Azospirillum brasilense: one gene and its partner. The protein of the gene in region 2 binds, or shares a complex with, the protein of the main gene of each other region. Links are inferred from orthologs where the notes say so. Each region holds a gene or a part of one and is shown on either strand. Other genes may lie near its edges. The genes, in order: D3869_RS04835 and uvrB.

The links.
Region 1: the proteins of uvrB (region 2) and D3869_RS04835 are in contact, whole or in part, in a crystal structure (PDB 7EGT), measured with the Thermus thermophilus proteins. The link is inferred for Azospirillum brasilense from one-to-one orthologs. Residues at the interface, in WP_096411307.1 of Thermus thermophilus: Glu23, Leu25, Arg26, Asp27, Gly28, Glu29, Arg30, Phe31, Arg55, Glu326, Asp327, Phe328, Glu379, Ser382, Gln383, His398, Gly400, Arg401; in WP_096412145.1 of Thermus thermophilus: His654, Arg656, Phe657, Gln666, Asp668, Glu669, Lys680, Arg681, Leu682, Ser683, Lys685, Tyr686, Ala687.

Annotation. Positions count from the first base shown.
Region 1 is NZ_CP032345.1:977,290-988,046, forward strand. What follows is about bases 2,659-5,731. They hold D3869_RS04835 (ATP-dependent helicase), read right to left. Parts: upstream 5,341-5,731; coding sequence 2,977-5,340; downstream 2,659-2,976. Other genes in these bases: D3869_RS04830 (hypothetical protein), read right to left, coding at 2,659-2,827. In the rest of the region: D3869_RS04820 (50S ribosomal protein L11 methyltransferase), read right to left, coding at 1-165; D3869_RS04825 (PDZ domain-containing protein), read left to right, coding at 475-1,614; more of D3869_RS04830, read right to left, coding at 1,631-2,658; D3869_RS04840 (LuxR C-terminal-related transcriptional regulator), read left to right, coding at 5,903-6,592; D3869_RS04845 (LuxR C-terminal-related transcriptional regulator), read left to right, coding at 6,814-7,503; D3869_RS04850 (alpha/beta fold hydrolase), read right to left, coding at 7,545-8,312; D3869_RS04855 (hypothetical protein), read right to left, coding at 8,524-9,084; D3869_RS04860 (YccF domain-containing protein), read left to right, coding at 9,317-9,766; D3869_RS04865 (DUF3095 family protein), read right to left, coding at 9,760-10,757. UniProt on the Escherichia coli protein: A helicase with DNA-dependent ATPase activity. Unwinds DNA duplexes with 3'-5' polarity. Translocates on single-stranded DNA with 3'-5' polarity. Initiates unwinding more efficiently from a nicked substrate than double-stranded DNA.
Region 2 is NZ_CP032346.1:1,817,268-1,827,891, forward strand. What follows is about bases 5,298-8,237. They hold uvrB (excinuclease ABC subunit UvrB), read left to right. Parts: upstream 5,298-5,668; coding sequence 5,669-7,807; downstream 7,808-8,237. Other genes in these bases: D3869_RS22235 (branched-chain amino acid aminotransferase), read left to right, coding at 5,298-5,455; D3869_RS22245 (neuropeptide-like protein 29), read left to right, coding at 7,912-8,175. Also shown: D3869_RS22210 (response regulator), read right to left, coding at 19-717; D3869_RS22215 (ATP-binding protein), read right to left, coding at 781-2,937; D3869_RS22220 (cold-shock protein), read left to right, coding at 3,262-3,468; D3869_RS22225 (hypothetical protein), read left to right, coding at 3,622-3,873; D3869_RS22230 (MarR family winged helix-turn-helix transcriptional regulator), read right to left, coding at 3,930-4,442; more of D3869_RS22235, read left to right, coding at 4,583-5,297; D3869_RS22250 (DUF2336 domain-containing protein), read left to right, coding at 8,322-9,428; D3869_RS22255 (MFS transporter), read left to right, coding at 9,690-10,624. UniProt on the Escherichia coli protein: The UvrABC repair system catalyzes the recognition and processing of DNA lesions. A damage recognition complex composed of 2 UvrA and 2 UvrB subunits scans DNA for abnormalities.

The DNA of each region.
Region 1 (10,757 bases), on a different replicon or contig from region 2:
CTCGTCCGGCTGCCCATAGACCGTCGCCTCGACCAGCCAGTCGCCATGCTCCTCCAGCTCGAAGGTGGACACCGCGTCGGCGTGATCGCCAATCGCCTCGGCAAACGCGGGGGCGTGGGCTTCGGGAATGACGAGCGCGATGCGCCAGAGCTTGGAGGAGGACATGGGGGAGGTCGCCGATGATGGGGTGGTCATTGTCTGGTGGGAGACTTAACCACACAGACGCGGAGACACAAAGATTTCCTGCAGCCGGGACGTCCTGCAACCGCGCGCACGCCCCCGTCGCGCCACCGGGCCGCCGCGTCCGGAAACGGGTCCGCCGGGCTGGGTTGACCGCAGAGTGCGACGTTTTGGCCGGCGAAAACACGTCATGGGCTTGCCGCCGCTTTTCTTACCACTTTTGAGCGGGCACACTGCACCCGGAGATAAGCGGATCGAGGGTTCCGCAAGAGCGACACGGGGGAGACGGGCGTGATGCAGCGCGTTAGCAAAGCGGCCAGGGCATGGATGGCGGCGCTGGTGGCGGTTTCCGGGGCGGCGATGGTGTCGGGCTGCGCGCTCGATCCGGCCGGGCTGGCGATCGGGGCGATGAACGCGGCGAGCATGCCATCGGAAGCGTCCCTGGTGGCCGATATGGTCCCCTCCTACCGGGGCACGGGCTGCCAAGCCCTGGCGTCGCTCCAGAAAGGCTACATCGACCAACTGCCCACGGTGGACCCGGCGTACCGCGAGGCGGTGGTGGTCAACATCAAGGCGGTGCGTCAAGTCATGGCGGAACAGCGCTGCGCGGAGGGTGGCGGCACGGTGGCGGGTGCGGGCTCCGCACCGGCGACGACCGTCACCACCGGCCCCAATGGCATCAGCGGAGCGGTGGCCGGCACGGCCGCTCCCGCCGCGGCACCGGCGAGCGAACCGCAGGGGGCGATGGGAGCGGCTGTGGGCCCGTTGACCGCCCAACTGGCGCAGGCCTTGGGGCTGGAGTCGCCGCGCGGTCTGGTGGTGACGACGCTGCTCCCGGGCAAGGCGGCCGAGCTGTCGGGCATCCGCGGCGGCGACGTGATCCTGGAGGTGCGTGGCGTCGCGGTGGATGATGTGATGCAGATGCGCCGTGTTCTGGGCGTGGTGCCCAGCGGGCAGAGCGTGCTGGTCAAGCTGTGGCGCGCCCGCGAGCCGCGCGAGCTGATCGTCGGCCCGATCATCAGCACGACCCCGGCCCTGCCGCCGGGAGCCGTGTACGCCGATGCGCCGGTCCTGCCGGCCGCGCCGGTGCGCGAGCGCTTCTGCGTGGCCCAGATGACCGGTTCGGGCCTGTTCGCGAGCAGCGTGCACTCGCCGCTGTTCACCGTGCGAAACGACGGCAGCGAGGCGGAAAGCGCCAAGCTGACGACGGCCTTTTGGGAGGCGGCGCGGAAGGCTCAACCCGGATACTGGCTGGCGCCGCACCCGCGGCCGACCTGCACCCGGGATTCGAAGGTCTGCACGTCGGCCAGCGCCGACTCCGACGTGCTGATGATGATGTGCGAGACGGACCGCAAGAAGGGCGCGGAGATCTACGAAGCGCTGCGGCGGGACAAGCCGCAGACCGAACTCCCCTGGTCGCCGCCGGCGTCGTGAGGCGAAGCCGGCGGAGTCACCGCCCCGACAGCCGATCCGCGATGTCGTGCATCCCCTGCTCGCGCAGGATCGCCTGACGGTGGCGGATGAGGCGGCGGGCCAGCGCCTTCTCGACCTCGGCGCCGCCGAGCAGGCGCCCCTGCGGATCGCGCAGGTGGGTGGCGAGGTGGTCGGCCAGCAGAGCCTCCTTCTTCGGGTCGCGGCGGTCGAGCGGCTGGGTGCCGTTCAGCGAGTGCTGGATGCGCTCCAGCAGGACGGTCCGGCAGCACGGCGCGCGCCCCTGGACGATCAGCGCGCCGACATGGGCCAGCAGCGGGCTCACCGGCTCGCTCTTCGGCTGCGGGTCGCGGCCCAGGATCAGGTCGGCCAGAGCGCACAGCCCGAGGGCGAGGTTCGGCTGCGCCCCGAGAAGCTCCTTCACCAGTTCGGCGGAGCCCAGCGCGTCGGCCATCACCCCGTCCAGCAGGGCGAGGTGCCGCGGCTCCACGTCCGGCCCGATCAGGTCGAGCAGCATCTCCAGCTTGCCCGCCAGCGAATTGCGATCGGCCAGATGAACGGTGAGCTGGCCGAGGAAGGCGAAGTCGTGTCCCTCCTCCCCCACCGCCATGACCAGGGCGCGGCTCGACCGGGACAGATCGGCGGAGTCGAAGGCCGGCAGGGCCTTGCGCTCCGCCTGGAAGTCACGGGCGCGCGCCATCACCACGTCGGCGAAGGACCGCAACTCGCGCGCCCGCGCCGGCACGGCGACGCCATGGCGGTCCGCGTGGTGGCGGGCCACCGCCTGGAGCGCCGCGCCGAGCAGCAGTCCCTGCTCGTCAAGCTTTCGCAGGTAGGTCCAGGAATGGAGAAGCTCGGTCGGGGTGATGCGGAACTTGTCGAGGAAGGGGCGCAGCAGCCGGCCGGTGACCACCCGCGACTCGAACCCGTAGAGATCGCCGGGGGCCGTGCAGTAGGGCGCGCCCTCCGCCGTGCCGCCCAGCGTCATCGGCTTGTCCTTCACCACCGGGACGGCCTTCTGGAAGATCACCGTCTCCAGCGACAGCCCGGCCAGCGAGCGGAACTTGAGGGTCTTGACCTCCTCCACCCCGCTGACCGCCAGCCAACTGCGGGCGGAGGCCAGGGCCCGGCGCTCCTCGTCGTAGGTCCCTTCGATGGTCCAGCGCCCCTCGCGGCGGATCTGGACCTCGAACGCGGTGCTGCTCTTGCCGAACACTGGGCGGGTTCCGTGGCTGTGGGGGCGGCTGTGGGTGCGCTGTCTGCACCCCACCAGTAGCCGAACGCCGCCGCCGAACCTGTGACGACCGTCACCGCGAGGGGCCGCTGCGGCAATCGGTCACCCTGCCTTCGGCAACCCGCCGGTCCTCAGCCCGCCTTCTCCGCCGGCACCACGAAGCTGTCCATCACCTTCTTGCTGCCGGCCTGGTCGAAGTCGATCTCCAGCTTGTCCTGGTCGACCGCCGTGACGGTGCCGTAGCCGAACTTCTGATGGAACACCCGCGCCCCCTTCGGGAAGGGCGCGTTCGGGCGGGCGCGCGGGGCGACCTGATAGGAGCCGCTGTCCAGCGTGATGGTGCGCTGCGACGGGGGCTGCTGCCGGCCCGCCGCCTGCTGGCCGGCGCGGAAGGCGGCGTAGCTCGGCGAATCGCGGAAGCTCCCGCCCCCGCCGAGGCCGCCCCCGAAGCCGCCCCCAAAGCCGTTGCCGGCGTTGCCGCCGGGGTAGAGGCCGCTCGCCGCCTCCGCCTCGACGTCGCCGCCGGGGATCTCCTCGACGAAGCGGGAGGGGATGGCGCTGACCCAGTTGCCGTAGAGCCGCCGGTTGGCGGCGTGGCTGATGTAGGCCCGCTTGCGCGCCCGGGTCAGCCCGACATAGGCGAGGCGGCGCTCCTCCTCCAGCCCGGCGATGCCGGTCTCGTCCAGCGCGCGCTGGTTGGGGAACACGCCCTCCTCCCAGCCGGGCAGGAAGACCATGTCGAACTCCAGCCCCTTGGCGCCGTGCAGGGTCATCACCGTGACCTGATCGACGCCGGCGGCCTCGGCGTTCTCCATGACCAGGGCGACATGCTCCAGGAAGCCCGACAGGTTCTCGAACTCCGCCATGGCGGTGATGAGTTCCTTCAGGTTCTCCAGCCGGCCCGGCGCCTCGGGCGTCTTGTCCTCCTGCCACATGCGGGTGTAGCCGGACTCGTCCAGCACCATGCGGGCCAGTTCGGTGTGCGGCATGGTCGCCGACAGGGTGCGCCAGCGGAAGAAATCCTGAAGCAGGTTGCGCATCACGCCGCGCACTTTGGGCTTCAGCTCGTCCGTCTCGGTCAGCGCCCAGCCGGCCTCGGTCAGCGGCATCCCGCGCGAGCGCGCCGCCTGATAGAGGCATTGCAGGGCCGCCGGGCCGACGCCGCGCTTGGGCACGTTGACGATGCGCTCGAAGGCGAGATCGTCGTCGGGCGAGTTGACGACGCGCAGATAGGCCAGCGCGTCGCGGATCTCCTGGCGCTCGTAGAAGCGCGGGCCGCCGATCACCCGGTAGGGCAGGCCCAGCGTGATGAAGCGCTCTTCGAACTCGCGGGTCTGGAAGCCGGCGCGGACCAGGACGGCGATCTGGGCGAGCGAGACACCCTGGCGCTGCAGCGCCTCGATCTCGTCGCCGACCCAGCGGGCCTCCTCCTCGCCGTCCCAGACGCCGCGCACGCGCACCGGCTCGCCGCCGTCCGCCTGGGTCCACAGCGTCTTGCCGAGCCGCCCCTTGTTGTTGGCGATCAGGCCGGAGGCCGCGGACAGGATGTGCCCGGTGGAGCGGTAGTTCTGCTCCAGCTTGACCACCTTGGCGCCCGGGAAGTCGGCTTCGAAGCGCAGGATGTTGCCGATCTCGGCGCCGCGCCAGGCGTAGATCGACTGGTCCTCGTCGCCGACGCAGCAGATGTTCTTGTGGGCCTGCGAGAGGATGCGCAGCCACAGATACTGGGCGACGTTGGTGTCCTGATACTCGTCCACCAGGATGTATTTGAACTTGCGGTGGTATTCCGCCAGCACGTCGGGGTGCTTCTGGAAGAGCGTGATGTTGTGCAGCAGCAGGTCGCCGAAGTCGCAGGCGTTCAGCGTGCGCAGCCGCTCCTGGTAGGCGCGGTAGAGCGCCACCACGCGCCCGCCGGCCACATCGCCGCCGTCGCCCTCGTTCAGCCGGTCCGGCGTCAGGCCGCGGTCCTTCCAGCGCTCGATCACGCCGAGCACCTGCCGCGCCGGCCACTTCTTGGAATCGACGTTCGCCGCCTCCAGAAGCTGCTTGATCAGGCGGATCTGGTCGTCGGTGTCGAGGATGGTGAAGTTGGACTTCAGCCCCACCAGCTCGGCGTGGCGGCGCAGGATGCGCGCGGCCAGCGCGTGGAAGGTGCCCAGCCACCAGCCCTCCGGCTCGATCCCCACCAGATGGGCGACGCGCTCCCGCATCTCGCGGGCGGCCTTGTTGGTGAAGGTGACCGCCAGGATCTGGAAGGCGGCGGCGCGGCGCGTCATCAGAAGATGGGCCAGCCGCGTCGTCAGCACCCGCGTCTTGCCGGTGCCGGCGCCGGCCAGAACCAGCACCGGGCCGTCCAGAGCCTCCACCGCCTCGCGCTGCACGGGGTTCAGCCCGTCCAGATAGGCGAAACGCTGCGCCGGCGCGGGGGCCGGAGCGCCCGCGTGGCTGAGGGGATCATGGCCCAGCGGATCGTCGTAGGCGTAGGGATCGGACATGCGGCACCGGATTTCCTGGGTGGGCTCCCCCGCGGTCGGGAGACGCCCTTCATCGAAAGAGGACACCGTATATAGCACGCCCCCCGGCGCATCGAACCCCTTCCCTTGACGGAACGGCCGGGGCGCTCCGCCAATCGGCATGGGACTAGGCCCATGGGCCAGGATAGACACACCCCGCACTATGTCCGAGACCATAGCGCTTGTCTTATCACAATCGCCCGAAGTCACATCGGCCATAGGATCCCAAGAATCACCCGCAGTCACAGACAAATCACAGGCAGAACCGAATTTTTGACCGATTGATTATTCCGCGTGGGACATTCGTGAACGGTTCGTTGGACGGTTTGTCTTATTTCGGCTTAGGGCATATGCCCATTGCGAGACATAATTTTTCCTTTGGGGAAATTTTCTGTTCCGCAAATCCGGGGTAAGGTCCAATCAGATCGTGGCACCCCGGAACCAAACGGACAGCCGCGGAGAGCGGCCCTCCCCCCGGACCGGATGTCCACGGAGGCGCCAGACGAACGACCGAATTGAAACAAACAGAGGGCGGGTAGGAACAATGGACCCCGTGAACGTTTTCCTGATCGACGCGAACAAGCTCTTCCGCGAAGGCATGAAGCGTCTGTTCGAGAACACGCCCTTCAAGGTGATGGGCGAGGCCGGCACCCTGCGTGAGGGCGTCCCCGCGGTCGAGGCGGCGGGCACCCAGCCTGACCTGATCCTCATCGACCTCGTGAATGGCGGCGAGGACGAGGCCGACCAGCTCCGGGCCCTGCGCGACGGCCATCCCGGCATCCGCGTCGTCATCCTGACCACCGACCTGTGCACCCGCCGCCTGTCGGGCGCGCTCGGCGCCGGCGCCCACGGCTATCTGATGAAGGACATCGCCTGCGAAGCGCTGATGCAGTCGCTGAAGCTGGTGATGATGGGCGAGAAGGTGTTCCCGACCCACCTCGCCGAGCTGCTGATCAACGGCCGCAGCGACGAGCTGGCGACCGAGGTCCCGGCCCGCCGCAAGGGCCTGTCCCAGCGCGAGATCCAGATCCTGCGCTGCCTGCTGAACGGCAACTCCAACAAGATGATCGCCAACCACCTCCACATCACGGAGGCCACGGTGAAGGTCCATCTGAAGAGCCTGCTGCGCAAGATCAACGCCTCCAACCGCACCCAGGCGGCGATCTGGGCGCTGAACAACGGCATCGGCGATCAGCCGGCGGAAGCCGCCGGGGTCAGCGCCAGCGTGGTCTGACGACGCCTCCTTGCGGTTCTGCTTCCCCGGCACCGACAACGCCGGCCGCGCCATCCCGCGGCCGGCGTTGTCGCGTCCGGAGCACCCGTTTTGGATGCGGAGACACGCCATAGGTGGTGCGCCATAGGACAAAAGGCCCTCTTCCGCCTCGAAATGATGATGGCTATTTCGGCAATACGTTCCGAATTTGTTTGGATCGCAGCCCCGACACGATGAGCATCATGGAATCCAGCGCGGAAAAGCCGACCCTGAACGTTCTGCTTGCCGACGATCACCTGCTGTTCCGGGACGGGCTGCGGCGTCTGCTCGCCCAGTCGGACGACAGCATGGTGTTTCACGAGGCCGGGACGTTCGACGACGTCCGCCGCCTGTGCGACGGCACCATCGCCTTCGACCTGATCCTTCTGGATCTCGGCATGCCGGGATGGAACGGCTTCTCCCTGCTCGGCGAGATCCACCAGCGGCTCCCCAAGGCGCTTCTGGTCGTGGTGTCGGGATCGGAGAAGCGGTCGGACCTGCTGGCCGCGCTGGAGAACGGCGCCGCCGGCTTCATCCCGAAGTCGAGCAGCGCGAAGGTGCTGATGGGCGCCCTGCAGCTCGTGCTGGCCGGCGGCGTGTATCTGCCGGAACAGGCGATCCGCGGCGAGCGGATGGCCGACAGCGCCCCGCACGCCGGCAACGGCGCGGGCGATTGCGATCCGCTCGGCTCCCTGGCCGACGGGGCGGGCGACCAGCTGACGCCGCGTCAGCGCGACGTGCTGAACCGCCTGCGCGACGGCAAGTCCAACAAGCAGATCGCGCACGAGCTGGGCCTGACCGAAGGCACGGTGAAGGTGCATGTCACCGCGATCCTGCGCCAGCTCGGCGTGCGCAACCGCACCCAGGCGGCGATCACCGCGAACGGTCTCTGACCGGGCGCCCTCCTCCGTCCGTCCTCACCGGGCCTCCCTTATCAGGCCCCTCCCCGCTCCACCGAGGCGACCAGCGCCGCCAGAGCGCCGCGGATCGCCGATTCGTGCTTGGCGGGCAAAACCTGCTGGCCGGGAACGGTCACGACCGTCAGGTTGCGGCAACCGGTCAGCCGTTGCTCCAGAAAGGACGCGCCCGCGAGGCCGTCCGGCTCATCTTTCCCCTGCACCAGCGTGACCGGCACACGGACCGAGTCGAGCGAGGGCGCCATGGCCTGAAGCTCCGCCGCGCTGTCGCGGATGACCGGCGGCAGGATGCGGGCGGCGATGCGGCGGAACACGCCGGGCCGGGCCGCCTCCTCCGACATCGGGTCGATCAGCAGAAGGCCGCCGACCAGTTCCGGAAAGTCCAGCACGGCCCGCAGCGCCACCGGCACGCCGCTGCCGCAGCCGATCAGCAGCGGCTTGCGCGAGCGGCGGAGCGCCAGAAGCGGACGCAACGCCGCCGCCGGCACGCTCGGGTCGCCGCGCAGGCGGGCGGCGCCGTTGATCGGCGCGGGATCGGGACGCGGCACGGCCACCCATTCCTGCCCCGCCGGAACGGCGCGCAGCAGGCGGGTCCAGGCCCTGGATTCGCTGGACGCCGCGTGAACCAGGATGATCCGCCGTCCGGCGGGATCGCCGGCGACGACGCAGCCCGGCCCCACCTCCCGCGATGCGCCGCAGCGTGCGGTGGGCGCCTCGCCGGGCGACGACGGCACGATGCCGAACGCGGCTCCGGCGGGCCGCCCGGCGCTGCTGTGTATGGTCAAGGCTCCGCTCCCCGATTCCCGAACACGTCGCGGAGATCGTCTCCGCCGATTGACAGGGAGCCTAATGGAGGGTTTGCAGCCTTGTCCCGTACCATAAAAAGGCCCGAAATGGCGCGAACGGTGGCCGCAAATCCCGAAAATCGCAGGTTTTTACCCCAATTGTTGTGCAGTTCCGCCATTGCCGGCGGACCCTGCACAAGAACGGGAGCCGTCAGTGGATGGTGTTGCCGTCGGGAAGCGCCTCGACCGGACGGTCGTCGCGCGGCTCGGACGGGCGGTGCAGCTCGCGCATCAAATCCCGCCAGTCCGGCGACCCGCCGAGCTGCTGGATCAACTGCGTGGAGAAGGCGAAGACGGCCATCTCCAGCGGCCCGTTGTCCTCGGCATGGGCGTTGACGGTCAGGCAGGATTCCGCGGCGCTGACGAAGATGGCCGACGCGATGGCCACCCCCGGTCCCGGCGCGGGCAGCGGCACCGGCGCCGGGGCGGACCCGGTGGTGCGCAGGGCCGACAGGTTCTCCACCAGCAGGCGCGTGCGGATGGCGGTGTCGATCGCCGCCCCCATGGTGTAGCCGGCCTCCGACTCCGCGGCGGAGCGCAGCAGGCGCAACCCCGCGATCACCCCGTGGGCGACGTCGGCGGTGCCGGCGCGCTTGGCCGCCGCGGCGATGGCGGTGCCAAGGATGGCGGTGACCACCGGTGCCATGCTCTCGGCGTCGTCGCCCATGACGGCGGCGTCGGTGGATTCTTCGTGGTTCTGGACCTCGTTCATGCGGCCTCCGATCCGGTGATACCCTGGATGGCGTGCGGCGCGGACCCCGGTTCCCTACGGAACCGCTTTTTGCTCAAAGGTCCCTCTTTCGATCTGTGGCCTTTCCGGAGGGCATTCAAGCCGCCGGAAGCCGGGAGGGAGTGAATCTTTCGATGCGCCACTTTCGCCGATCCCTCCTCTGGGCGAAGCCACCCGCCATCCCCACATGTGCGGGCAAAAGGAGAAACACCCGATGCCCTTCCTCAGCCTTCTTCTCAACATCCTGTGGGTGGTGACCGGCGGCATCTGGATGGCCGCGGGATGGCTCCTCGCGGCCGTTCTGATGGTCGTCACCATCGTCGGCATTCCGTGGGCGCGGTCGGCCTTCACGATCGCCTGGTACACCCTGTTGCCCTTTGGACAAACCGCCGTCCGCCGCGATGAGTTCCGTGGCCGCGAGGACATGGGCACCGGCCTGCTCGGCACGCTGGGCAACATCCTGTGGTTCGTGCTGGCCGGCTGGTGGCTGGCGCTCGGCCATCTGGTGGCCGCGGTCGGCCTTGCCATCACCATCATCGGCCTGCCCTTCGCCTGGGCGCATCTGAAGCTCGCCCTGCTGGCCCTGTGGCCGGTCGGCACCGAGATCGTGACGGTGGACGAGGCGGAATCCCGCCGCCGCCTGCTGAGCCGCGGGAGCTACTGAGCGGACGGCTTCCGCTCGGCCATCCCCTTCAGCATGACCGAAGCCCGCCAGAAGCCGAGGTCCGCCCCATCCACGAAATGGACATGCCGGTCGGCGGCGAGGTCGCCGACCAGGCAGGTCACCGTGGAGGCCGCCGCCCGCGCCGTGCCGTAGCGGATGCGCCCGGCCGCCGCGTGGTCGGCCAGCATGGCCTCGATGGCCTCCGCCTCCGCCTCCGTCACGTCGAGGACGAGGCGCGGCCCGCCCGCCGCCTTGCGGAAATCCGACCGTTCGGCCATGCCGCGGCGGTAGCGGTTCGGGTCGAAGCCGGCGACCCGCCACCCGCCGCCCAGTATCGCGGCGAGCAGGGCGGATTTCCCGAGAAGCGACAGGACGCAGGCCAGCCGCCGCCCGCGCGGGCGCGTCCGCGCTTCCAGCCACAGCGACCGCCAGGAGGGCGGCCAGCGCACCGCCAGCCGTTCCCCCATGCCGAGCGGCGCCGCCGTGGCGGTCGGCACGATCCGCTCGATGTCGGCCTGGACCCGGGCCAGCACCGGCATTCCCGGCCCGCCGCCGGGCAGCGGGTCGACGATCACGCACAGGATCACGCCGCGTCCGCTGTTCACCGGGTTCCAGCGGCAGGACACGCCCTCCAGCCCGGTCAGCGGGCCGGGCCGCGGCTCGAGCCGCCAGCGCGGATCGGCCTTCACCCAGGCGTCCGCCGCGGCAACCCCGCGCCCGAGGAACAGGCCGAAGGCGTCGCCGTTGCCGAAGTCCTGAAGGGCGACCAGCACCTCCAGCCCCTCGTCGAGAAGCGCCCGCACCGGCACGAGGCCGACGCGCAGAGGCACGTCCATCTCCGTCGTCGCCCAATGGCCCAGCGCCGCCAGCGCCTGCTCCGCCGCCGCCCGGCGGCCCGGCGGAACCGCGGCGATGGCGCCGTCCCCGCCGAACTGGCAGGCCGGCGCCTGCTCCGGCTCCCGCACCGCTTCGGACAGGACGGCGACCACCG
Region 2 (10,624 bases):
GGTGCTCCGGCGGCCCCGTTAGGGGTCCGGCCTCAACACATAACCCTCGCCGCGCACGGTGTGGAGGTAGCGCGGCTCCCGCGGGTCGGGTTCGATCTTGCGGCGCAGGCGGGTCACCTGCACGTCGATGGTGCGGGCGTTGCCGGCGACCTTGCTGCGCTCCGTCAGCTCCTCGCGCGAGAAGATGGTGCCGGGGGAGGCGGCGAGCACGCGCAGCAGCCCGGCCTCCGCCGTGGTCAGCCGGACCACCTCCTCGCCCGCCCGCAGCTCGTCGCGGTCGGGCAGGTAGATCATCGGGCCGAGCTTCACCGGCTGCGGCGGCGCCGGGTCCGCCGGTCGGCTGGCCTGGCGGCGCAGGATCGAGTTGATGCGCAGCAGCAGCTCACGCGGGTTGAAGGGCTTGGCGAGGTAGTCGTCGGCCCCGGCCTCCAGCCCGGCGATGCGGTCGTCCGGCTCGCCGCGCGCGGTCAGCAGCAGGATGGGCAGGTCGCGCTCCCGCCGCAGCGACTCGGTCAGCTCCAGCCCGGTCTCACCCGGCATCATGATGTCGAGCACCAGCAGATCGAAGGCGAGCCCGGCCAGCTTGGCCCGCGCCTCCGCGGCGTCCTTCGCGGTGGCGACCAGGAAGCCGTTGCCGGCGAGATACTTGCGCAGCAGCTCGCGCAGGCGGGTGTCGTCATCGACGACCAGGATGTGGGGCTGGTCTTCTTCGGTCATGGCGGGACTGTAGCGCAACCGGGCGCCGCGCACCAAGGGAAGCGGCGCGGCCGGGCAAGGGCATCACGCCGCGGCATCGGCGCCCGGGGTCAGCTCCGCCAGGGTGGACAGGATGCGGTCGGGCGCGGCGGGCTTGGTCAGCACGAGGCAGCCCGCCTCCTTGGCGGCGCGCACCAGATCGGCGGACAGCTCCCCTGTCAGCAGGATGGCCGGGACGTCGCGTCCCAGCACCCCGCGAAGCATCTGGATGCCGCTCAGCCCGTCGGTGCCGCCGGGCAGCCGGTAGTCGCTGAGGATGGCCGAGGGCGCCTGGAGGGTCGCCTGGGCGGCGGCGAGGGCGGAGTCGAAGCTGTCCGACGCCATCACCCCGGCCCCGGCCTGCTCCAGCAGCAGGGTCAGGGAGTTGCGCTGCAGCGGATCGTCCTCGACCACCAGGATCCGCCGTCCCGACAGGCGTCCGGAGGCCCCGGCGGGGCGTGCCGGCGGGGTGGGGGCCGTCGCGGGAGGAACCGCCATCGGGATCGGGGCGGCGGGGGCGGGAGCGCGGGGCAGGGTGACCGCGAAGACGGACCCGCGGCCGACCCGCGACCGGACCTCCAGCGGATGGCCGAGCAGGCGGGCGGTGCGCTCCGCGATGGACAGGCCGAGGCCGGCGCCCCGCGACCCGTCGCGGGCGGGATTGCCGATCTGGTAGAACTCCTCCCAGATCGTGCCCAACTCCGCCTTGGCGATGCCCTGGCCGCTGTCCCAGATCTCGACCCGCAGGCCGTCGCCGCGGGGCCGCGCCCCGACGACCACCCCGCCGCGCGCCGTGTATTTGACGGCGTTGGACAGCAGGTTGCGCAGGATCGGCTGAAGCCGCGCCGGATCGCTGCGCACCCAGGCCTTGGTGGGCATCACGGTCAGCCGCAGGCCCTTGCCCTCGGCCTCCGCCCGCAGTTCGGCGGCGAGCTGGTCGAGCAGCGGGGCGAGCGGGAAGACGCCGATCTCCACCGGCACCACCCCGGCCTCCAGCCGCGACAGGGTCAGAAGATCGTCGAGCAGCCGCTGCCCGGCCTGGAGCGACGCGGAGGCCATGGCGCCGAGCTGCTGGAGCGTCGGGTTCGGCGCCTCCTTCAGCAGCAGTTCGTGGAAAGCGGCCAGGCCCTGCAGGGGTTGGCGCAGGTCGTGGCTGACGGTCGCCAGCACCTTCATCTTGGCGAGGCTGGCCATCTCCGCGCTGCGCAGGGCCTTCTCCAGCTCCGCCGTGCGCTGGCGGACGCGCTCGTCCAGGCTCTGGTTGGCGCGCAGAAGCTCCGCCCGGACCGCCTCCTCCCGTCGGGCGCCGGCCAGCGCGAAGACGAACAGCACCAACGCCCCGGTGAGGATGCCGCCGCTGACCGCCGTGGTCCACAGGGCGCGTTCCCGCCAGGGGGCGAGCACCTCGGCCAGGGGGCGGCTCGCGACCACGACGATCGGGAAGCCGGTCAGCATCCGCGCGGCGGTGATCTGCGTGCCCTCGATGATCGCCGGGCCGTCCGGCGGGTCCCAGGGCTGGGGCCAGGCGGTGGTGGGGGGCTCGACGGCGCTGTCCGGCGGCCATTCCGCCAGCTTCTCCTTGGCGCTGGTGAACAGGGCCAGCCGGGCGCCCTCGCCCCAGCCGGCCTCCCCGTACATCTGCGAGAAATAGGTGTTCTGGATGCCCGCCACCGCGATCGCCTGGAGGGTTCCCTCCTCGTCGCGCAGGGCGCGGCTGATGGTGAAGCGCCCCTGGCTGATGCCGGGGCCTGCGGGCAGGTAGGACCCGACATGAAGCGCCGTCGGCGGTCCCTGGGCGACGCCCAGATGGGCCTGGGCGTAATCCCGTTCCGACAGGTCGCGGGGCGGCGGCGGGTGTTCCGCGCTGTCGAGAAGCAGCCGGCCCCGGGCATCGAGCGCCCAGACGCCGCCGACCTGCGGCAGGCGTTCGGCGCGGGCGCGCATGGCGGCCTGGATGCGCCGCCCCTCGGCGGGGTCGCGGCGGTCCCACCGTTCCAGTGCGTCGAGCAGCATGCGCAGCTGGGAGTCCCCCGCTTCGATGGCGCGGCTGGCGTGTTCGTCGAGCAGATGGGCGGTCGCGGCGAATTCGCGGCGGGCCTGTTCCAGCGTGACGTGGCGGTCGCGCGACACCGACAGGGCGGACACGCCGACGCACAAAGCGGCAAAGGTCAGGAACGCGGCCACGAGATGGGCACGCTGCATGCCGCCGGCTCCTTCAGGAAAGCTAAGGCAAAAGAATCGGGCCGAAAAAACTATGGGCTAAGCAACAAGCCGGGGACAACTCTGCCGAAGGGCAGGGCCGACGCCGACGAACGAGGCAAGAGTCGTGAGTCGAAACAAAGATGCGAGGCTTCGCCCGAAGGGTTCGGGTTGCATCCCGGCCTTTCGATCCCCACATGAAAAGAGTCGAATTTCTTTGGGTCTACGGTCCGCTTGCAGATCGCTGCGTCTGGTCCTTCCCCTCGGTGATTTGATGTGAACCCGTGGCACGAGCGCCATGGGAAACCTCGTTCAAGGAACTACCAGATGGCTACTGGAACCGTGAAATGGTTCAACACCACCAAGGGCTACGGCTTCATCCAGCCGGATGACGGGACGGCCGACGTGTTCGTCCACATCTCCGCCGTTGAGCGGTCGGGCATCAACATTCATGAAGGCCAGAAGCTGTCCTACGAACTCCAGCGCGACCCCAAGAAGGGCAAGAGCGCCGCGGCCAACCTGAAGGAGGCGTAATTTTCCGCCCCGGTTTCATCGGGGCCGCCCGTTCAGGGGCCGGTTGCCCCCAATCCTGCAACAGCCGCTTCACAAAAGAAACGCATGCTCCATGGACCACCGGGACCGCCCGGATGGCGCAATGGGGCACGATGACGATCACAGGAGGCATGCATGGCATCCGATAACCGCAGCGCGGATCGGAATGATCTCGACTCCATGACCCGCGAGTTTCTTGCGAAGGGGGGTAAAATCGTTCAGTGCCCGCCGGGGTCTTCCGACAGCGTGGTGTACAAGCGCACATCCTTCCGCCGCCGCGGCGCCGCGAACGCCGCGGGCAAGGAGGGTGCCGAGGGCACCGCCGCCACCCCGCCGGCGGATGCGGCTCCCGCCGCCGAGCCGACCCCGACCCCGGCCAAGGATTGAGTTGACCGGAGATTGAGTTGGCCGGGGACTGACCCGACGGGTGTCCGGCCCGGTTCCTACCGCTTCACGGCGGCGAGCCGGGTCGGCACCGGGGGAGCGAACTTCACCCGGTCCTCCTCGTCCATCATGCCCAGCATCACCTTGCGGAAGCCCTCGACGGCCTCCGCCCCGGCCATCCGGTAGGCGCGGGCGATCCGCTGCCGCTGCGTTTCGGACAGTTGGCGTTCCAGCTCCACGCCCTTTTCCGTCAGTTCCAGCAGACGCTGCCGCCGGTCCCGCACGCCTGTCTGCTGCAGGATGAATTCCTGCCGGACCAGTTCCCCCAGCACGCGCGACAGGCTCTGCTTGGTGATCTTCAGGATCGCCAGAAGCTCCGACACGGTGATCTTCGGGTAACGCCCGACGAAATAGATGACGCGGTGGTGCGCCCGGCCGAAGCCGATCTGCGCCAGGATCTCGTCCGGCTCCGCGGTGAATTCCCGATAGGCGTAGAACAGCAGCTCCATGCCCGTGCGAAGTTCCTCCTCGCGCAGGAAAAGCTGGTTCACGCCCGCTTTTATGTCAGCCATGTTGACGTGATCGGTGCGATTCGTTACAAATGGGTCAATAAGCCAGACATAAACGAACAAAGCCCGCGAGACAAGCGCGGCTTTCGACATTTCCATTCCAAGTCCCGAGCAACGGGCCAAAGACCAAGGTGGGAGCCGCCATGTCCATCCTTCCCTTCGACGATCGCGACGGCGTGATCTGGTACGACGGCGCGCTGGTGCCGTGGCGCGACGCGAATCTGCACGTCCTGTCGCACGGCCTGCATTACGCGAGCTGCGTGTTCGAAGGCGAGCGCGTTTACAACGGCACGGTGTTCAAGCTGACCGAGCACAGCGAGCGTCTGGCCGCCTCCGCCCGCATCCTGGGCTTCGAGCTTCCCTATTCCGTGGCGGAGATCGACGCGGCGACCAACGAGACGGTGAAGGCGATGGGCTTCACCGACGCCTATGTCCGCCCGGTGGCGTGGCGCGGCAGCGAGATGATGGGCGTTGCGGCGCAGTCCAGCCGCATCCACGTCGCCATCGCCGTCTGGCAGTGGCCGAGCTATTTCAGCCCCGAGGCGAAGATGGCCGGCATCAAGTTGACCTGGGCGCCGTGGCGCCGCCCGGCCCCGGACACCGCCCCGACCGCCTCGAAGGCGGCCGGCCTCTACATGATCTGCACGCTGTCCAAGCACGCGGCGGAGGCCGAGGGCTACCAGGACGCTCTGATGCTTGACTACCGCGGCTATCTGGCCGAGGCGACCGGGGCGAACCTGTTCCTGGTGATGGACGGCAAGATCCACACGCCGAAGCCCGACTGCTTCCTGGACGGCATCACCCGCCGCACGGTGATCGACCTCGCCAAGGCCCGCGGCATCGAGGTCATCGAACGCCACATCCAGCCCGACGAACTGGCGAACACCCAGGAGGTCTTCCTGACCGGCACCGCGGCCGAAGTGACCCCGGTCGGCCAGATCGGCGACCACCGCTTCACACCGGGCCGCGTTTGCGAGACGCTGGTGAAGGACTACGACGCGCTGGTGCGCGGGTAAGGGACACGCCCTATTTTCCCTCCCCCTGCGCAGCTCTCGCGCAAACCAAAGGTTTGCGCTGACGCGGCAGGCGGACCATAGGTCCGCTGAGAGCGGGGGAGGGCCAGGGGCAAGCGCGAGCGGACATTCCGGACAAGCCCACGCTCGACAGCGGGGGTGGGGTGGGCCATATACTCGGTTCCCGTTCCGTACCCCTGGCGCGAGCGCACCCGCATGTCCCATCCCGTCCTGACCGCCCTCCCGCAGAAGTCCCTGCCCAAGCTGGAGGCGGGCAAGAAGTTCGAACTGGTGTCGGAGTTCAAGCCCTCCGGCGACCAGCCGCGCGCCATCGGGGAACTGACCGAGGGGCTGCGCGCCGGCGAGAAGGATCAGGTGCTGCTCGGCGTCACGGGGTCGGGCAAGACCTTCACCATGGCGCACGTCATCCAGCACGTCCAGCGCCCCACCCTGGTGCTCGCCCCGAACAAGACGCTGGCGGCGCAGCTCTATGGTGAGATGAAGTCCTTCTTCCCGAACAACGCGGTGGAATACTTCGTCTCCTACTACGACTACTACCAGCCTGAAGCCTACGTTCCGCGCACCGACACCTTCATCGAGAAGGAATCCTCGATCAACGAGCAGATCGACCGGATGCGCCACTCGGCGACGCGGGCGCTGCTGGAGCGGGACGACGTCATCATCGTGGCGTCGGTCTCCTGCATCTATGGTATCGGCTCGGTCGAGACCTATTCGGAGATGACCGTCGACCTGCGCAAGGGCGAGGTCGTCGCCCAGCCCGACCTGCTGCGCAAGCTGACCGAGCTTCAGTACAAGCGCAACGACGCCGCCTTCGGGCGCGGCCTGTTCCGGGTGCGCGGCGACACGGTGGAGCTGTTCCCCGCCCACATGGAGGATCGCGCCTGGCGCATCTCCCTGTTCGGCGACGAGATCGAGGGCATCCACGAGATCGACCCGCTGACCGGCGAGAAGATCGCCTCGCTGGAGGCCGTGCGCATCTATCCCAACAGCCACTATGTGACGCCCAAGCCGACGCTCAACCAGGCCATCGAGCAGATCAAGCGCGAGCTGAAGCTGCGGCTGGAGGAGTTCAACGCCCAGGGCAAGCTGCTGGAGGCGCAGCGGCTGGAGCAGCGCACGACCTTCGACATCGAGATGATGGCGGCCACCGGTGCCTGCGCCGGCATCGAGAACTATTCACGCTACCTGACCGGCCGCGCGGCGGGCGAGCCGCCGCCGACGCTGTTCGAGTATCTGCCGGGCGACGCGCTGCTGATCGTGGACGAGAGCCACGTCATGGTTCCGCAGATCGGCGGCATGTACCGCGGCGACCGGATGCGCAAGGAAACGCTGTCCGAGTACGGCTTCCGCCTGCCCAGCGCCATGGACAACCGCCCGCTGAAGTTCGAGGAGTGGGAGGGCATGCGCCCGCAGACGGTCTTCGTCTCGGCCACTCCCGGCCCGTGGGAGATGGAGCGCACCGGCGGCGTCTTCGCCGAGCAGGTGGTCCGCCCGACCGGCCTGATCGACCCGGAGGTGATCATCCGTCCCACCGAGACCCAGGTGGACGACCTGATCCACGAGTGCAAGGAGGTGGTGGCGAAGGGCAACCGCGTGCTGGTCACCACGCTCACCAAGAAGATGGCCGAGGCGCTGACCGAATACATGCACGAGGCGGGTCTGCGCGTGCGCTACATCCACTCCGACGTGGAGACGCTGGAGCGCATCGAGATCATCCGCGACCTGCGGCTCGGCGCCTACGACGTGCTGGTCGGCATCAACCTGCTGCGCGAGGGCCTGGACATCCCCGAATGCTCGCTGGTCGCCATCCTGGACGCCGACAAGGAGGGCTATCTGCGCTCCAAGACGTCGCTGATCCAGACCATCGGCCGCGCCGCGCGCAACGTCGAGGGGCGGGCGATCCTCTACGCCGACAAGGTCACCGCCTCCATGCAGTACGCCATCGACGAGACGGCGCGCCGCCGCGAGAAGCAGCGGGCCTACAATCTGGAGCACGGCATCACGCCGGAATCCGTGAAGAAGGCGATCGGCGACATCCTGGAGAGCGTCTACGAGCGCGGCGACCACGTCACCGTGAAGACCGGCCTGAACGCGACGGAGCTGGTCGGCCACAATCTGAAGTCCGTGATGGCCGACATGGAGAAGCGCATGAAGGCCGCCGCCGCCGACCTGGAGTTCGAGGAGGCCGCCCGCCTGCGCGACGAGCTCCGCCGGTTGGAGGCGATGGACCTCGGGCTGGAGCAGCCGGGCAGCATCGGGATCAGCTCCGCCCGCCAGGGCCGCGGCATTCCCGAGGGCGCTCCGAAGAAGCAGGGCCGCCGCGGACGGCGCTGACCGGGAAGGGCGGAGTCGCGTCGGGAATAATGTCCCCGTCCCAAGCGTTCATCCTGCCAGTACGGCCCGCTCGCCGGGCCGCGACCCCTGGCACAGGAACGCCAATGACGACGCTCCGCTCGCTGTTTCTTTTGTCCTTCGCCGCCCTCCTGCTGTCCGGCTGCTACGTCGCCGCGGGGAGTCCGGGACCTGTCTATGGCTACGGACACCGTTCCTATGGCTACGGCTATTACGAGCGCCCGCAGTACCGCCATTACGGGCCGCCCCCCGTCGTGTATGGCCGCCCCTACTATGGTGGCTATTACGGGGGGCATCGCGGCGGTCACCATGGCGGCCCCCGTCATCATCACCGGCATGGCGGCTGGTGAGGAGCGGCGGGGCCAGCCCGTGACCGGAAATCGTCGTTAACAAAGGCTCAATGCTTTGGTCCGATCATGACCTGAATACATTCGCTCCCGCTGATGCACGATCCAAGGCGCGGCAGCGAAGCAGGGCAGGAAAGGGTCGGGGACCCATGAGCGATCAACTCACCAAGGACGACGTGTCCAGACTGCTGTCGGACCCGTCGCCGAACAGCCGTTCCGAGCTGGCGGTCAAGATCGCCAAGCAATTCTCCGCAACCGCCTTGTCGGACAGCGAGCGCCGGCTCGCCGAGGACATCATCCGCTTCATGGCGCGCGACGCCGTCGTGCGCGTGCGCCAGTCGCTGGCGGAGAACCTGAAGGCCAACCCGGCGCTGCCGCGCGACGTCGCGCTCATGCTGGCGCGCGACGTGGAGGCCGTGGCCATCCCGGTCCTCAGCGTCTCCACCGTGCTGACCGACGCCGACCTCGTCGAGCTGGTGCGGACCGGCACGGACGCCAAGCACACCGCCATCGCGCAGCGCCCGGCCCTGTCGGCCAGCGTTGCCGACGCGCTGATCGACACCGCGTCGGAAGGGGCGGTGGCGGTCCTGGTCGCCAACGAGAGCGCGGACCTCGGCGAGCGCACGCTCGGCCGTGTCATCGAGCGCTTCGCCGACAGCGAAGCCGTGCAGGAACCGCTGGTCCAGCGCGCCCGCCTGCCGATCACCATCGCCGAACGGCTGGTCGCCGTGGTCTCGGAAAAGCTCCAGCAGCATCTGGTGACCAACCACGACCTTCCGGCCAAGGTCGCCGCCGATCTGATCCTGCAAAGCCGCGAACGCGCCACGGTCGCCCTCTTCTCCGGGGAAAGCGACGAGGGCGCGCTGGAACGGCTGGTCGCGCAACTGTCGCGCAGCGGCCGCCTGACCCCGTCGCTGCTGGTGCGGGCGCTGTGCATGGGCGACAGCGCCTTCTTCGAGACGGCCCTGTCCCATCTGGCCAACGTGCCGCTCACCAACGCCCGCCTGCTGATCCACGATGCCGGGCGGCTGGGTCTGAAGTCCATCTACGACAAGGCGAAGCAGCCGCCGGCCCTGCTGCCGGCCTGCCGGATCGCCTTGGACGTGCTGAAGGAAACCCCCTACGACGGCGAGGCGCACGACATCGAACGCCACCGCCGCCGGGTGATCGAGCGCATCCTGACCCAGTACGAGGATCTGGCGGCCGAGGATCTGGATTACCTGCTCGACAAGCTCGGCGACCTTATGCGCGTGTGAATAAACTAGCGTCGAGAGCTTCGGAAATTACCGAATGCACAGTTTTCGGTTGCGGACTCAAGAAATAATCGCAACCTTTGATTTTTCCTGGCCTTGTGGCGATCTGATCTTCGGGCTTTGTTCTCCTTGGGCGGTGCATTTCGTGGTGTCAAATCACGGAGTCCGTTGTTCCTAACCTTTGCTTCTGGCCGCGGACCGCTTCGCCAGAATCTTGGAAGGGAGACGCGGTTGCCTGATGAGAGCAAGGGTCGGGAGGCGGCGATGACCGGTGAATCCGGCCGCGGCTTCCGGCCGGCGTCGCTGGACGCCGTGAATTTCCTGCTGGCGGACGTGCGGGGGGCGCTCGGCCCCTATCTCAACGTCTTCCTGGTGACCCAGCAGCATTGGAGCCAGTCGGAGGTCGGCTTGGTGACCAGCCTGGCCGGCTGGCTCGGGCTTGCCGTGCAGACGCCCATCGGGGCGGCCATCGACGCCACCCACCGCAAGCGCGAGGCCATCGTCCTGGCGCTGGTCGTGCTGGGCGCGGGGGCGCTGTGCATCTACGCGTTCCCGCAATTCTGGCCGGTCCTGATCGCGAACACGCTGATCGCGGTGGTCGGGGACGTCTTCGGCCCGGCGGTGGCGGCCCTGACCCTCGGCCTCGTCCCGCAGCGCCTGCTCGCCCGGCGGATGGGGCGCAACGCCGCCTTCGACCATGCGGGCAACGTCGCCGTGGCGGCGCTCGCCGGGCTGGTCGGCTGGCTGTTCTCCCAGCAGGCGGTGTTCCTGCTGGTGCCGGTGTTCGCGGTCCTGTCATCGTTCGCCGTGCTGTCGATTCCGGCCTCCGCCATCGACCAGCGGCGGGCGCGCGGGGTGGAGGCCGCCACCGGCGATGGGGCCGGCAACGGGGAGACGGTGTCGGGCATGGGCATCCTCGTCCACTGCCGGCCCCTGATGATCTTCGGCATCTGCGCCCTGCTGTTCCATTTCGCCAACGCGCCCCTGCTGCCGCTGGTCGGCCAGAAGCTGGCCGCGGCGCATCCGGAATGGGCGACGGTCATGATGTCGTCCTGCATCATCGCCGCGCAGTTCGTCATGCTGCCCATCGCCGTCCTGGTCGGGCGGACGGCGGACCGCCTGGGCCGCAAGCCGATCCTGCTGGTCGGCTTCGCCATCCTGCCCTTGCGGGCCGTCCTCTACACCCTGTCGGACGACAG